DNA from 3 places in the Jeotgalibaca ciconiae genome. Region 1 is predicted to be linked to each of the others. Evidence: riboswitches for the same ligand, from Rfam matches in the RefSeq annotation. Region 1 holds a riboswitch; each other region holds the start of a gene.
What was found. Region 1 has a riboswitch for lysine ahead of EJN90_RS14060 (ABC transporter permease subunit). Riboswitches for the same ligand answer to the same signal wherever they lie in the genome.
Positions count from the first base shown of each region.

Region 2: linked by a shared signal. The riboswitch ahead of EJN90_RS08450 (YfcC family protein) and the one ahead of EJN90_RS14060 (ABC transporter permease subunit) in region 1 are both predicted to bind lysine.
Region 3: linked by a shared signal. The riboswitch ahead of lysA (diaminopimelate decarboxylase) and the one ahead of EJN90_RS14060 (ABC transporter permease subunit) in region 1 are both predicted to bind lysine.

Region 1 is NZ_CP034465.1:2,684,510-2,688,802, reverse strand. It holds gene EJN90_RS12445 (amino acid ABC transporter ATP-binding protein) at 1-364, opposite strand, end outside; partial or broken gene EJN90_RS14060 (ABC transporter permease subunit) at 361-1,977, opposite strand; lysine riboswitch at 2,061-2,207, opposite strand; gene EJN90_RS12430 (glycosyltransferase family 32 protein) at 2,350-2,976, shown strand; gene EJN90_RS12425 (VOC family protein) at 3,062-3,907, opposite strand; gene EJN90_RS12420 (magnesium transporter CorA family protein) at 3,929-4,293, opposite strand, start outside.
Region 2 is NZ_CP034465.1:1,789,963-1,794,255, forward strand. It holds gene EJN90_RS08440 (MATE family efflux transporter) at 1-272, shown strand, start outside; gene EJN90_RS08445 (nucleotidyltransferase domain-containing protein) at 482-1,324, shown strand; lysine riboswitch at 1,403-1,551, shown strand; gene EJN90_RS08450 (YfcC family protein) at 1,672-3,063, shown strand; gene EJN90_RS14185 (TMEM164 family acyltransferase) at 3,217-3,567, shown strand; gene EJN90_RS08460 (YdbC family protein) at 3,589-3,801, shown strand; gene EJN90_RS08465 (zinc-ribbon domain-containing protein) at 3,821-4,192, shown strand; gene EJN90_RS08470 (DUF975 family protein) at 4,225-4,293, shown strand, end outside.
Region 3 is NZ_CP034465.1:901,251-905,543, reverse strand. It holds gene EJN90_RS04180 (IclR family transcriptional regulator) at 1-704, shown strand, start outside; gene EJN90_RS04175 (sugar kinase) at 898-1,917, shown strand; lysine riboswitch at 1,968-2,139, shown strand; gene lysA (diaminopimelate decarboxylase) at 2,213-3,463, shown strand; gene dapA (4-hydroxy-tetrahydrodipicolinate synthase) at 3,489-4,293, shown strand, end outside.

The DNA of each region.
Region 1 (4,293 bases):
GAAGAGCTCTTTTTTCGGCTTCTTCTTTGCTTGCTTTCAAGACAGTCACTTGTCCTGTTACACAGTTTTCGAGTACGTTTAAATTATTAAATAAGTTGAAATGTTGAAAAACCATTCCAACCTTGGAACGATATTTAAACAAATTCAAAGATTCTGATAAAATGCTTTCGTTACGATAGAGAACATCACCGGTTGTCGGCTTTTCTAATAAATTTAGGCAACGCAGTAAGGTAGATTTACCTGAACCAGACGCACCAATTAAACAAATAACTTTACCTTCTTCTACTTCAAAGTTGATATTTTTTAGAACTTCGCGCTCACCGAATTTTTTACTTAATCCTTCAACTTTCATTACAGAAGTCATTTTTGCACCTCTTTATCTAATGTAACAATTTGATTTTGATTTCCGCCAACAAGATCGTAGTGTTGCGGGCCGTCAAGCTTCTTCTCTACAAATCGAAGGATTCTCGTTACAGAAAAAGTCATAATTAAATAGAGAATACAAGCAACTGTAAATGGACCAAAATAATCAAAATTTATACCGGAAACTGTTTTTGTCTGGAAGAACAATTCTGTCACAGAAATCACATTTAACACGGAAGTGTCTTTAATGTTAATGACAAATTCGTTCCCCGTAGCAGGAAGGATATTTCTCCAAACTTGAGGCATGATGACAATACGCATCGTTTGCCAATGAGACATTCCGATTGCTTCAGCACCTTCATATTGTCCTTCGTCAATGGATAAAATTCCACCACGAACAATCTCAGTGATATAAGCACCCGTATTAATCGAAACAATAAAGATTGCAGCGAAAATACGATTCATATCCCAGCCAAATGCAATAGCAGATCCATAATAAATTACCATGGCCTGAACAATCATAGGTGTTCCTCGGAAAAATTCGATATAACAAGTTGTTACGAAATGAAGTGTTTTTAAAGCATAGCGTTTAAAACTTCTTTTATCGGGTTGTGGAATCGTACGAACGACTCCCAGAATCAACCCAATTAATAGTCCAATAATCGTTCCAATCATCGAAATATATAGTGTCACCCACGCACCATTCAAAAATAAAGGCGCATTTGCTTGAAAGATATTCCATAAATTACTCAATTGATTTTTCAGCTCCTACTTTTATTGTGCTGCTGGTTGGTTTAGAATTGCAGCATCCATCAGCTCTTGTCTTTCTTCTTCAGAAATTTCACTTAAAATTTGATTCAATTCATCCAATTTTGGTTCATCTTTACGAACACCAATTGCAATCGTTGTGTCTTCTGGACTTGTCTCAAAACCATCTTCAAATTCGACGAAAGAAAAATCAGCATTTGCATTGGATGCACTTACCGCTTCCGGATACTCAGAAACATAACCATCAATCACACCCGATTGTAGAGCCACGCGCATAGCAGAGAAGTTATCCATTGCGGTCTGTTTCTCTACTCCATCAATTTGATCAATTACTCCATAGTGGAATGTGTTTAATTGAGCAGTAATTTTCGCGCCAGAAAAATCAGCCAGTTTCGTTGCATTTTCATATTCACTGCCAGAAGCAACAACCATAACCAATCGAGATTCTAAGTAAGGATCACTGAAATCAATGGTTTGTTTTCTTTCTTCAGTGGGAGACATCCCTGCAATGATTGCATCGATTTTATTCGCTTGCAATGCAGGAACCAGGCCGTCCCACTCTGTCTTAACAATTACTAATTCTTGTCCTAGGTCTTCCGCAATTTTTTTAGCAATTTCAACATCATAACCGCCAGCGTATTCATTTGTTCCGTCAATAGGAACACCGCCATTGCTGTCATCCAGTTGTGTCCAGTTATAGGGTGCGTAAGCAGCCTCTAATCCAACAACAAACTGACCATCATCTGCTGTTTGGTCTGATTCTCCACTGGAATTGTTAGAAGCACATCCACCTAAAATCGCGAATGTTCCGAGCAATAATGCTGCATAACCATATCTCTTTTTCATTTTTACGAACTCCCTTTTCTGTATGTAAGAACACAAAAAAACCGTGAGCAAAAGGCCCACGATTGGTATCGTCCTTTTGCCCCAATATGAACAGCTCTTCAAAAGATAAAATGGGCATTTTATCTCGACAGTCCTATACTTGTTCAGCATAGACCCAGCACCTCTAACAGTACTTCGGCGAATTCCCCTTTCGTTTCCTACTAATGGTTTTCGCGTCCTCTAATTCATATTGTTTTTGATATTCTTCTTGAGTAACTATAAAACATTGATGAAGCGATGTCAACCTGTGAATTACTTATTTTACACATTATTGGTCAAAAAGATGTTAATCCGTTACAATTGGATTAATGATACACGAAGGAGGAAATGTAAATGATACCGAAGATTATTCATTACTGTTGGTTTGGCGGTAACCCTATCGGAGAAAGAGAACAGAAAGTAATGGAAAGCTGGAAAGAGTATTGTCCTGATTATGAGATAATGGAATGGAATGAAGATAATTTCGATGTCGAAAATATGGGGAACTATGTAAAAGAAGCCTATGAAGAAGAAAAATGGGCTTTTGTATCCGATGTGGCTCGTCTTTATGCATTAATACAATATGGTGGCATTTACATGGATACTGATATGGAAGTTATTAAGCCACTTGATCAATTACTAAAATTGGATGCCTTTATGGGATTTGAAGTTGAAACAACCATTTCCACTGCCATTATTGCAGCCAAACCAAAGCATCCAACTTTCCAATTACTTTATGATGATTATGAAGATCGTCATTTCAAAAATGAAGATGGAACGCTTGATGAAAAAACAAATGTAATCCGTATCACAGAAATATTTGAAGAACATGGTCTTGAATTAAATAACGAAAAACAAGAAGTTATGGGCGTTACAATCTTCCCTCGAATCTATTTCTCTCCAAAGAGCTATTGGACACAAGAAATTAATGACGGTGAAGAAACGCATACAATTCATCAATATTCCGGTTCTTGGCTCTAAAAAAATTCTCAATGTAAAACATACTAAGATTAGATAGGCGCCTCGACGGAGGTTTCTGCCTACTAATCTTAGTATGTTTTTGCTCTTACTCACTAATCAAATGCAGCTTGATACCGCTGGAATCTTTCATTTTAAGGACGCCATCATCTTCTTGATAAGCGATTTGATTCTTATCCAACTTCGCTCTGAAGCTGGATAATTCCTCTTCAGAAGGAAGAACCCACTCATAATATGCTATTCCCAATTGATCTTCTTCTAGTGCTGGTAATGATTTCCCGGCCCATGTATTTGTCCCGACTTGGTGATGATAGTCGCCAAACGCAAAGAACTTTGCTTGTCCAAAATAATCCGATTTTAATCCTAGCCCGATAATCTCAGTGTAAAATACACCAGCATCTTCTAAATTATTTACAGTCAAATGCACATGCCCCATAATCGTTCCCACCGGCAATCCTGTGAAGGCTTTTTTAACGGAAGCCAGAACGCCTTCAGCATCCATCTGAATTGTAACCCCTTCCACCCTTCCGTCTTCACGAACATCCCATTCAGACTTAGGTTTATCTGCATACACTTCAATACCATTTCCTTCTGGGTCATTGAAATAAATAGCTTCACTATATCCATGATCACTTGCTCCGCCTAATGGATACTTTTTAACTAATAAATGATATAAAAACTCTCCCAAGTCACTTCTTGTTGGCAATAATAGTGCATGATGGTATAAACCAACCGTCATTTTTTTATCTGCCGCAGGAGTAATCTGAATCAATTCAATTAATTCTTCTTTTGAATCTTTTACTCCTAAAGTGACAGATGAATCAGTTTTTGTTAATACCGCCATCCCCATAATCTCTTGATAGAATTCGCTCATTTCAGTTAAATCTTGTACTTTTAAAGCTACTTTGCCAATTTTCCAATTTCTAGTCGACATTTTATTATCACCTTTATTTTTCTATAAGTAATCTTTCTTTTTGAGCCAAAAAACCGTCAGAATCCCAATAATAATAGAAGCAAATACTAATAAAGCAAATGCAAATAAGTTTTTTTCAAATGGTAAGCTTACGTTCATTCCCCAATACGAGCCAATAATGGTCGGGATTGTCATTACAATCGTTAAAGATGTCAGAAACTTCATAATATTATTCAAATTATTTGAAATTACGCTAGAAAAGACTTCACTTAAATGAGAAATCATTTCATCTGATTCTCTCCTCATTACTCTTGCCTGGTTTGATAAGATACGGATATCGTGCAGAAGTTCATTATTCAGTTTTTCTGTCACTCCTTGTTGTTTCTTATAAACCTGGTCGATAATCT
Region 2 (4,293 bases), 890 kb from region 1:
TTATTGCAGGAGTCAGTATTGTATTAAGTTCGGCATTTCAAGCTTTCGGATATGGAAAATACAGTCTGGTCGTTTCACTCACTAGACAAATTCTTGTTCTTTTACCAGTAGCATATTCAATGTCGCTTACTGGGAATGTAAACAATATTTGGTGGGCCTATCCAATTGCCGAAGTGGTTTCCTTGATATTTTGTATATTCTTTATGAAACGGATTAACCAAAAACAAATCGAGCCATTATATGATATGGTAGCTCAACAATTGACAGAATGAAAAAACGACTAATCAAAATCTTTCTAAAAGTTTTGATTAGTCGTTTTGTCTTCCGTATTATTTAGTGTTGATAGAATGGTTGGAGCAATCTTCCAGAAGAAGTTTCTTTCAGCCATCAATGTCCAGTGGTATGAGACTGTCCCTTGGAAATTATTGGCATCGTTGACTAAACTACTATATGATTAAAGAAAAATAATTGAGGTGGAAGAATGGATGTATCAAAATGGATAAGTGTACTCTCGGAAGTTGATGGGATAGACGGTATTGTTTTAGGCGGATCAAAAAGCAGAGGAGAAGCAGACATTCATTCAGATACAGATATTGGTGTGTATTATCATGAATCAATAAATTGGGATGAATTCGAGGAGGTTTTAAGGACTCTTTCAGAACAGAGAAGAGAAGGAGAGAAAGTACTTTTTCTGCCTGGAGAATGGGGTCCATGGGTAAACGGAGGCGCATGGCTAACAATTGCTGGGGATGCTTATGATGTAATTTTACGGGATACCAAACGCGTAAAAAAAGAAATTAATGAATGTTTAAATGGTACGATCACGATTGATTACCAAGTCGGACATCCTTTTGGATATGTAAATACCATTTATGCTGCGGAAGTTCATTATGCTGAAATTTTGTGGGAGAAAGAAAGTCGACCGATAAGCCAATTAAAGAATCAGCTGCATTCCCAAGGTCCTCTCCCTTCTAAAATGAAAGAAGCATCCATTGACAGATTTTTATTTGAAGCGCAATTTTCCATGGATACTGCGAGAAAAGCGGTTCTTAAAGGAGACGTTCATTATGTAAATGGTTGTTTTTTTAGGACGGTCAGTTGCTGGAATCAAGTATTGTATGCATTGAATGATCGCTTTATGATGAATGAAAAAGGGAGCTTGAAAGTTGCGAACCAGTTACCGATCTCTCCAGAAGCATATCTCGTTCGTGTATACCAAGCGTACCAGTACTTTTCTGAACATAACCCTCAACTTGGCTTTGAAGAATTTGAATTATTACAAACAGAAATAGTAGAATTAATAAACAAAAATTCCCGAAAATGAAATATTGATTAAAAGGACAATTTCTGTTTGTATTATCATACTGTTCACGTTAATATAGTACAGATGATAATCATGTTCAATTTTGAAAGAGGATGCGAAAAACAATAGTAGGTTTCGAAAGGGTTTTTCGCCGAAATGCAGTCAATTCTGTGTTGGGGTCCGTTTAAATAAGACGGACACTGCCTGATAGCCTTGCCCAAAGACTATTAAGGAGTGCTTTCCTAATTGAGGGCAGAAGGATAATCCCCAACAGCCTTTTGCTCATTGGGGATTTTTTGTGCTTATTTTTAGCTTTTTTCGCTTTTCATGATTGCAAAGGAATGAAAATATAGTTAGGTGGGTAAATTGTGAAAAAGAAAAAAAGAACATTCCAGATTCCTCATACGTATGTATTGTTAATAGGGGTCATGTTAATAATGGCATTGCTGACTTGGATTATTCCAGCAGGGCAATTTGAAGTAATTGAACAAGGTGGTCGTACCATTTCTTTACCGGGATCTTGGCACTCGGTTGATCAGAAACCGCAGGGATTCTTCGATATTATTAATTCGATTCCTAGGGGACTATCCGAATCAGCCGACATTTCCTTCTTTATTTTTCTTATTGGAGGTGCTTTTACTGTCATTAATGAAACAGGAATGGTAGAAGCATTGATTTATAAAGCTTCACAAAAGTTAAAAGGAAGAGAAAGTTTAGTAATTCCAGTATTTTTAATGATTTTTGGGATTGCAGGAGCAACACTCGGTTTTTCCGAAGAAACAATTGTCTTCATCCCCATGGGAATTTCATTAGCACTTGCGTTAGGCTATGATGCGATTGTCGGCATGAGTATTGTTGCATCTGGAGCTGCAATTGGCTTTAGTGCTGGATTTATGAACCCGTTCGCAGTAGGGATTGCACAAGGAATTGCAGAATTACCAACATTCTCTGGAATAGGAATGAGAATTGCACTATTCCTTGTATTGTGGGTAATCACATCTTTTTACATTATGCGCTATGCAAAAAAAGTAAAAGAAGATCCTACAAACAGTCTAGTCTATTCCTCTTATAAAAAGGAAATAGAAGTTGAAAAAAACACATTTATCGAAATGAATAAACGTCACATTATTGTTGGTTTAATCTTTCTAGCTGGTATGTGTACCATTGCCTTTGGTGTTATCCAATATGGTTGGTATATCCAAGAAATTGGAGCAATCTTCATGACGACAGGAATTATTGCTGGATTTGCCTATGGATACAACCCCTCAAAAATTGCTGATTTATTTGTAGCCGGTGCAAAAGATATGATTTTTGCAGCTTTAATTGTTGGAGTAGCACGCTCAATCGTTATTGTGATGGAAGACGGAATGATTATCGATACAATCGTAAACTTTTTGGCAAATAGTGTACAAGGGTTGCCAGGAGCATTTGCGGCAATTGCGATGTATATTATTCAAATCATTATTAACTTTATTATTCCATCTGGCTCTGGACAGGCAGCAGCAACGATGCCAATTATGGTGCCATTAGCTGATGCAGTTGGTATTACACGACAAACTGCTGTTATGGCTTATCAATTGGGGGCAGGATTTATGGATTCCATTATGCTGACTTCCGGTGTGTTGATGGCTCAGTTGTCTATTTCAAAAATACCTTACAATAAATGGGTACGGTATTTAGGACCACTAATGGGGATTTGGTTATTAATCGGTGTTGTTTTCTTAGTAATTGCGTATTACACAAATTATGGACCATTTTAATAGAAAAAGAGAGGCCCTGTGCAGAAATGCGCAGGCCTTTTTCTGTTACAAAAAATTGCAATTTTCTTTGAAAAATAATAGACTGAAATGGAAGGAGGAAGGGCTATGGAGGCTTGATACATTGAAGTTTTTAATAAAGATCATTTTCTTTATATGGGAATCGTAATTTTTTGGCTGTCCCTTTTACAACAAATAGTTCTTTATTCATGGTATCTTATAGAAACCAACATTAATATTTCAGAGTCTTTGCCCCTTCATATTTGTCGGATCTCTACTGTTTTAGGTATTATATACTTAATGAACCAGGAAAATTTGCTCATGGATAGTGTGTTTTATTTTGGTCTAATTGCTTGCGGGCCTTTTTCAAAATATGCCAGAAGCTATCTATGTACCATTATTAATCGTCTTTACAGTATTTATATTTTATTTAGGATACAGAGTAGCGAATCACTTGATTCTGATTCAAGAAAAGAAAGGAATTCGTTGATTATTAAAATAATATAGAAGAAAAAGGAGAGAAAGAATATGGCTGATATAAAATTTGAAATCGTCGCTCATATTGGTGTACTGAGCACATCTAAAAAAGGATGGACAAAAGAATTGAATGTAGTAAGTTGGAATGAAGGCCAGCCGAAATATGATATTCGGGAATGGAGCCCAGATCACACAAAGATGGGGAAAGGTATTACATTAAATGAAGAGGAAATTGGGCAACTACGTCTGTTAATCATTAATTAATCGGGAAGGATGACGAACCATGTTTCTATTTTTTGATGTGAGTCAATATAGAAAACAACTGGAGTATAATCAAACGATTACTTGTAATCATTGTGGTCATTTTGGAAGATACGAGATATATATTATAGGAAATCGATTCCGATTATTTTTTATTCCTATTTTTATTTTTGGAAAAAAATACATGGTTCGTATGACTTGTTGTGATACTTGTTACCTCCTAGATAATAAAAAAGGAAAAGCTATTGAAAAAAGAGAGCCGGTCAGGATTGAAGAAGATGATTTAGAATTATATCATTCTGGCAGACCAGCAACAGGAATTTGTCCACACTGTAAACGACCGTATGTTTCTGGCTCAAATTTTTGTCCGCAATGCGGAAAACCGCTTCACTAAAGGGAAATCGTCAATTATAGGAGGAATGTACTGTGAGAAGTAACAAAGAGATTCGATTAATTGGAAGAGAAAATTTAAGAGGGAATTATTTAATATCGATT
Region 3 (4,293 bases), 1.2 Mb from region 1:
AACCTCAGCCATTACATATTATTGCCAGTAAAACAGAAATGACGAATTCTACGGTTTCTAAAATTCTATCAACATTGGAATTAATAGGGTATGTATACCGGAATCCTAAAAATAAGACCTTTCAGTTAGGAAGCGGATTGGTCAAGTATGCCAATCAGTATTTAAATGATTTAACGATTTCAAAAATTGCCTATCCCTATTTAAAAGAATTACATGCAAGATTGGATGAAACGGTTCATCTTTCAATTCGTGAAGGTGATGAAATATTATATATGAACAAACTAGAGTCGACTCGACCAATTGTTGTCACCACTTCGCGAATCGGTTTTTCCAAACCCATGTATGCGTCAGCGATGGGGAAGGCTATTTTAGCAGAATGCACTGCCGAAGAATTAGAAGGCTATTTTTCACGTGTTGAAATGAGAAGTTTTACACCATATACAATTGTCGATCCTGAAGTTTTAAAAGAAGAATTAAAAGAAATCCGTCAAAATGGCTATGCTTTCGATAATAGTGAAGAACAAATCGAAGTATTCTGTATCGGGACGACACTATCAGTGGACTCTACTAATTATGGTGCTTTCAGCGTCAGCATGCCGTCATATCGGCGAACGCCTGAATTAGAGAAAAAAGTAGTCCAAGCAATCTTGCAAACTAAAAGAAATATTATTCAGGAACTTGAACACGTTCATTACTACCTATAAAAGAGAACAGGGACTCATTTTTTAATGAAATTGGGTTGTCCTGTTCTCTTTTATGTTTTATAATATAAGAGAGATTTCTTATTTAAAAATCTGTTTTCCTATTTGGAAATTAAAGAGGTTTTTAAAAAAGAGAATTGGAATCGTAATCATAAGATTTATGTAAACAAAAATACAAAGAAAATGAGGGTCAGGAATGAATCAGAATATTTTGTGTGTTGGTGAAACATTAGTACGTCTATCTACTCAAGTCGGTGTTCATTTTTACGATACAATTAGTTTAAATTTAAATTATGGTGGAGCGGAAGCGAACGTTGCAATCAACTTAAGTAACTTAGGTCACAAGACAACTTATTTTACAAAGGTACCAAATAATCAATTAGGACAAACTGCTATCAAACATACGCAAAAATATGGAGTAGATGCAAGTGACGTCATTTATGGAGGCAATCGTATCGGTTCTTACTATCTAGAAGCGGGTGCAGGTCCACGTGCGGCAAATATTATATATGACCGAGCTCATTCTGCTATTGCAGAGATGACAATTGATGAAATTAATATTGATAAACTATTAGAAGGCAAAACAATGTTACATATAACCGGTATTACGGCAGCTTTGTCGCCCAATTGTGCAGAAATTACTTATGAGTTAATAAAGGCTGCAAAAGAAAGAGGATTAGTCGTTAACTTTGATGTTAACTTTCGATCAAAATTGTGGAGTGTAGAAGAGTGTGGTGCATTCTTGAAACGTGTATTGCCATATGTTGATTATCTTTCAGCAGGAAAATTAGACGCAATTAACTTCTTGGGAGTAAAAGAGTTAGATGCAGATAACTCTACGAGCCGAATTGAAGAATTGGATTACTACTTTGGAAAAATACATGAATTATACCCAAACATTCAAATATTTTATGCAACAATCCGTAATGTTATTTCCGCAACACACAATACTTTGCAAGGTGCATTTTGGAAAGAAGGTATTACTTACTATTCCAAGGTTCAAGACATGGACCACATTATTGACCGCATTGGTGGTGGAGATGCCTTTGCAGCAGGTGTATTGCATGGGATTTTAGATGGTTACGATCCAGAATATACCATTAACTTTGCAACTGCATTGTCATCATTGAAACACACCATTTATGGTGATGTCTCGCCATTTACTGTAGAACAAACTGAACGCACAATGACACATGATGCACGAGTAGATCGATAAAATTAAATAATGAGTGGACAATTAGAGATGTTAATGTTAATCTAATAGAACATATAGATAGAGGTAGCAATGTAAATGAGTAATACATCGGAGAAGGCATTCGGCGATCATGTATGAAAGGTAATCATTGCCGAACGGTTAAAATTGGCAAATTTTAGCTGTGGGGATATGGGAAATACCTATATCACTCCTGCTTGTAAAAGTGGTGGTGCTAAAAAATTTGTCTACAACAGTTTGTACACAATAAAAAGGCGCCAGTGATGGCGTCTTTTTTGTATGAAATGGGAGGAAAAAAATGAGTGAATTAAAAATCGGAGGGGTACCAGCAACAAATTTGGTTGCACAATATGGTACACCACTTTATGTATATGACCAAGAACAATTAGAGAATAACTTACAGAGCTACAAACAATCCTTTAAATCGGAAAAATTTCCGACTAAAATTTTATATGCTTCTAAGGCATTTCAAACAATAGGAATGATGAATCTCGTTCACGAATATGGTTTTGGTGTCGATGTCGTAAGCGCAGGGGAATTATATACGGCGCTTCAATCGAATGTCCCAGTCAATAAAATCCATTTTCACGGTAATAATAAATCTACTGAAGAGCTTCGCATGGCTTTTGAAGCGGGGGTGGAGCATATTGTTTGTGATAATGTAATGGAATTAGCAGAACTGAGCGAATTGGCGAAGGAATATCAACAAAAAATGAAAATTATGTTCCGTTTAAATGTAGGAATTGAGGCGCATACCCATGAATATATCGTGACGACTCATATTGATTCCAAGTTCGGAATAGCTTATGAAAGTGATGATTTTAAAGAATGCTTAACGATTCTTGACCAGCAAGAATATCTTGTTTTGGAAGGATTTCATGTCCACATTGGTTCCCAGATTTTTGAAATGGATGCTTGGTATGCAGCGATTGACAAGATGGTTTCCTATTTGAAAGATTTCAATGAGCCGCTTACTTTAAATCTTGGCGGGGGCTTTGGGGTTCGTTATACAGAAGAAGATCAGCCGTTAGGCATTGAAGAAACAATGAACCACTTATTAACTTATCTCGATGAAATTTTAACAAAAGAAGAAGTAAGCATTAAAGAATTGGTCATCGAACCGGGCAGAAGTTTAGTGGCGGAAGCGGGTTACACCTTATATGAAGTAGGATACCAAAAGAAAACACCGAATAAAACTTATTATTTTGTAGATGGTGGGATGGCGGATAATATTCGTCCAAGTCTTTATCAAGCAAAGTATTCCTGTGATATAGCTACGAACATGGATGCGGAAAAAACAGAACTGGTTACGGTTGCCGGTAAATATTGTGAATCCGGAGATGTCCTGATTCAAGATACTTATCTTCCTCCCGTTAAAAAGGGTGATTTATTAGTTGTTTATGCTACAGGAGCTTATGGTTATTCTATGAGCAGCAACTATAATCGCAGCACAACACCTGCAGTTATTTTTGTAAAAAATGGCCAAGTAAAAGAAATTGTCAGAAGACAAACACTAGTGGATTTATTGAGAAATGATGTACGAGAATAACAAATAGAAGACGGAGGATGACAAAATGTTAAGTGGATCTTTAGTAGCAATTATTACTCCCATGAATGAAGATGGCAGTATCAACTTTGACAAAATGGGCGAACTGATTGAGTATCATATCGAAAATAAAACAGACGGCATTGTTCTTTTAGGCACTACCGGGGAAGCATCAACGATGACTTTTGAGGAAGAGAAAGAACTAGTGGCTTTTGCTGCTGAAAAAATAGCGAAACGTGTGCCGCTAGTTGTTGGGAGTGGCAGTAATAATACCAGCACCGCAGTGGAAAACAGCAAAGCTTTTGCAGAAAACGGCGCAGATATGTTGCTAGTCGTGACTCCTTACTATAACCGAGCAAACGACGGTGGGATGATTCGCCACTTTGAATTGATTGCTAACAGCGTGAACGTTCCGATTATTCTCTATAATGTACCTGGGCGAACGGGATGTAGTTTATCTCCAGCTGTGGTTGAAGTGCTGTCCAAACATCCGAATATCAACGGAATAAAAGAAGCTTCCGGGGATATCAGTTATGCAGTGAAGTTAGCGCCATTGTTAAGCGAAGATTTTGTCATGTACAGCGGTAATGATGACATTATTATCCCTATGTTAAGTTTAGGTGCAAGAGGGGTTATCAGTGTTTGGGCAAATATCATGCCAAAAGAAGTCCATGATTTGGTTACGTTATATCTAGAAGGTAAACAAAAAGAAGCGTTAGCAATTCAAACCGGATATCTTGATTTAGTAGATGTATTGTTCTGTGAAACGAATCCCATTCCTGTAAAACACGCGATGAATGAATTAGGTTTTGAAGTGGGGCCGTTGCGTATGC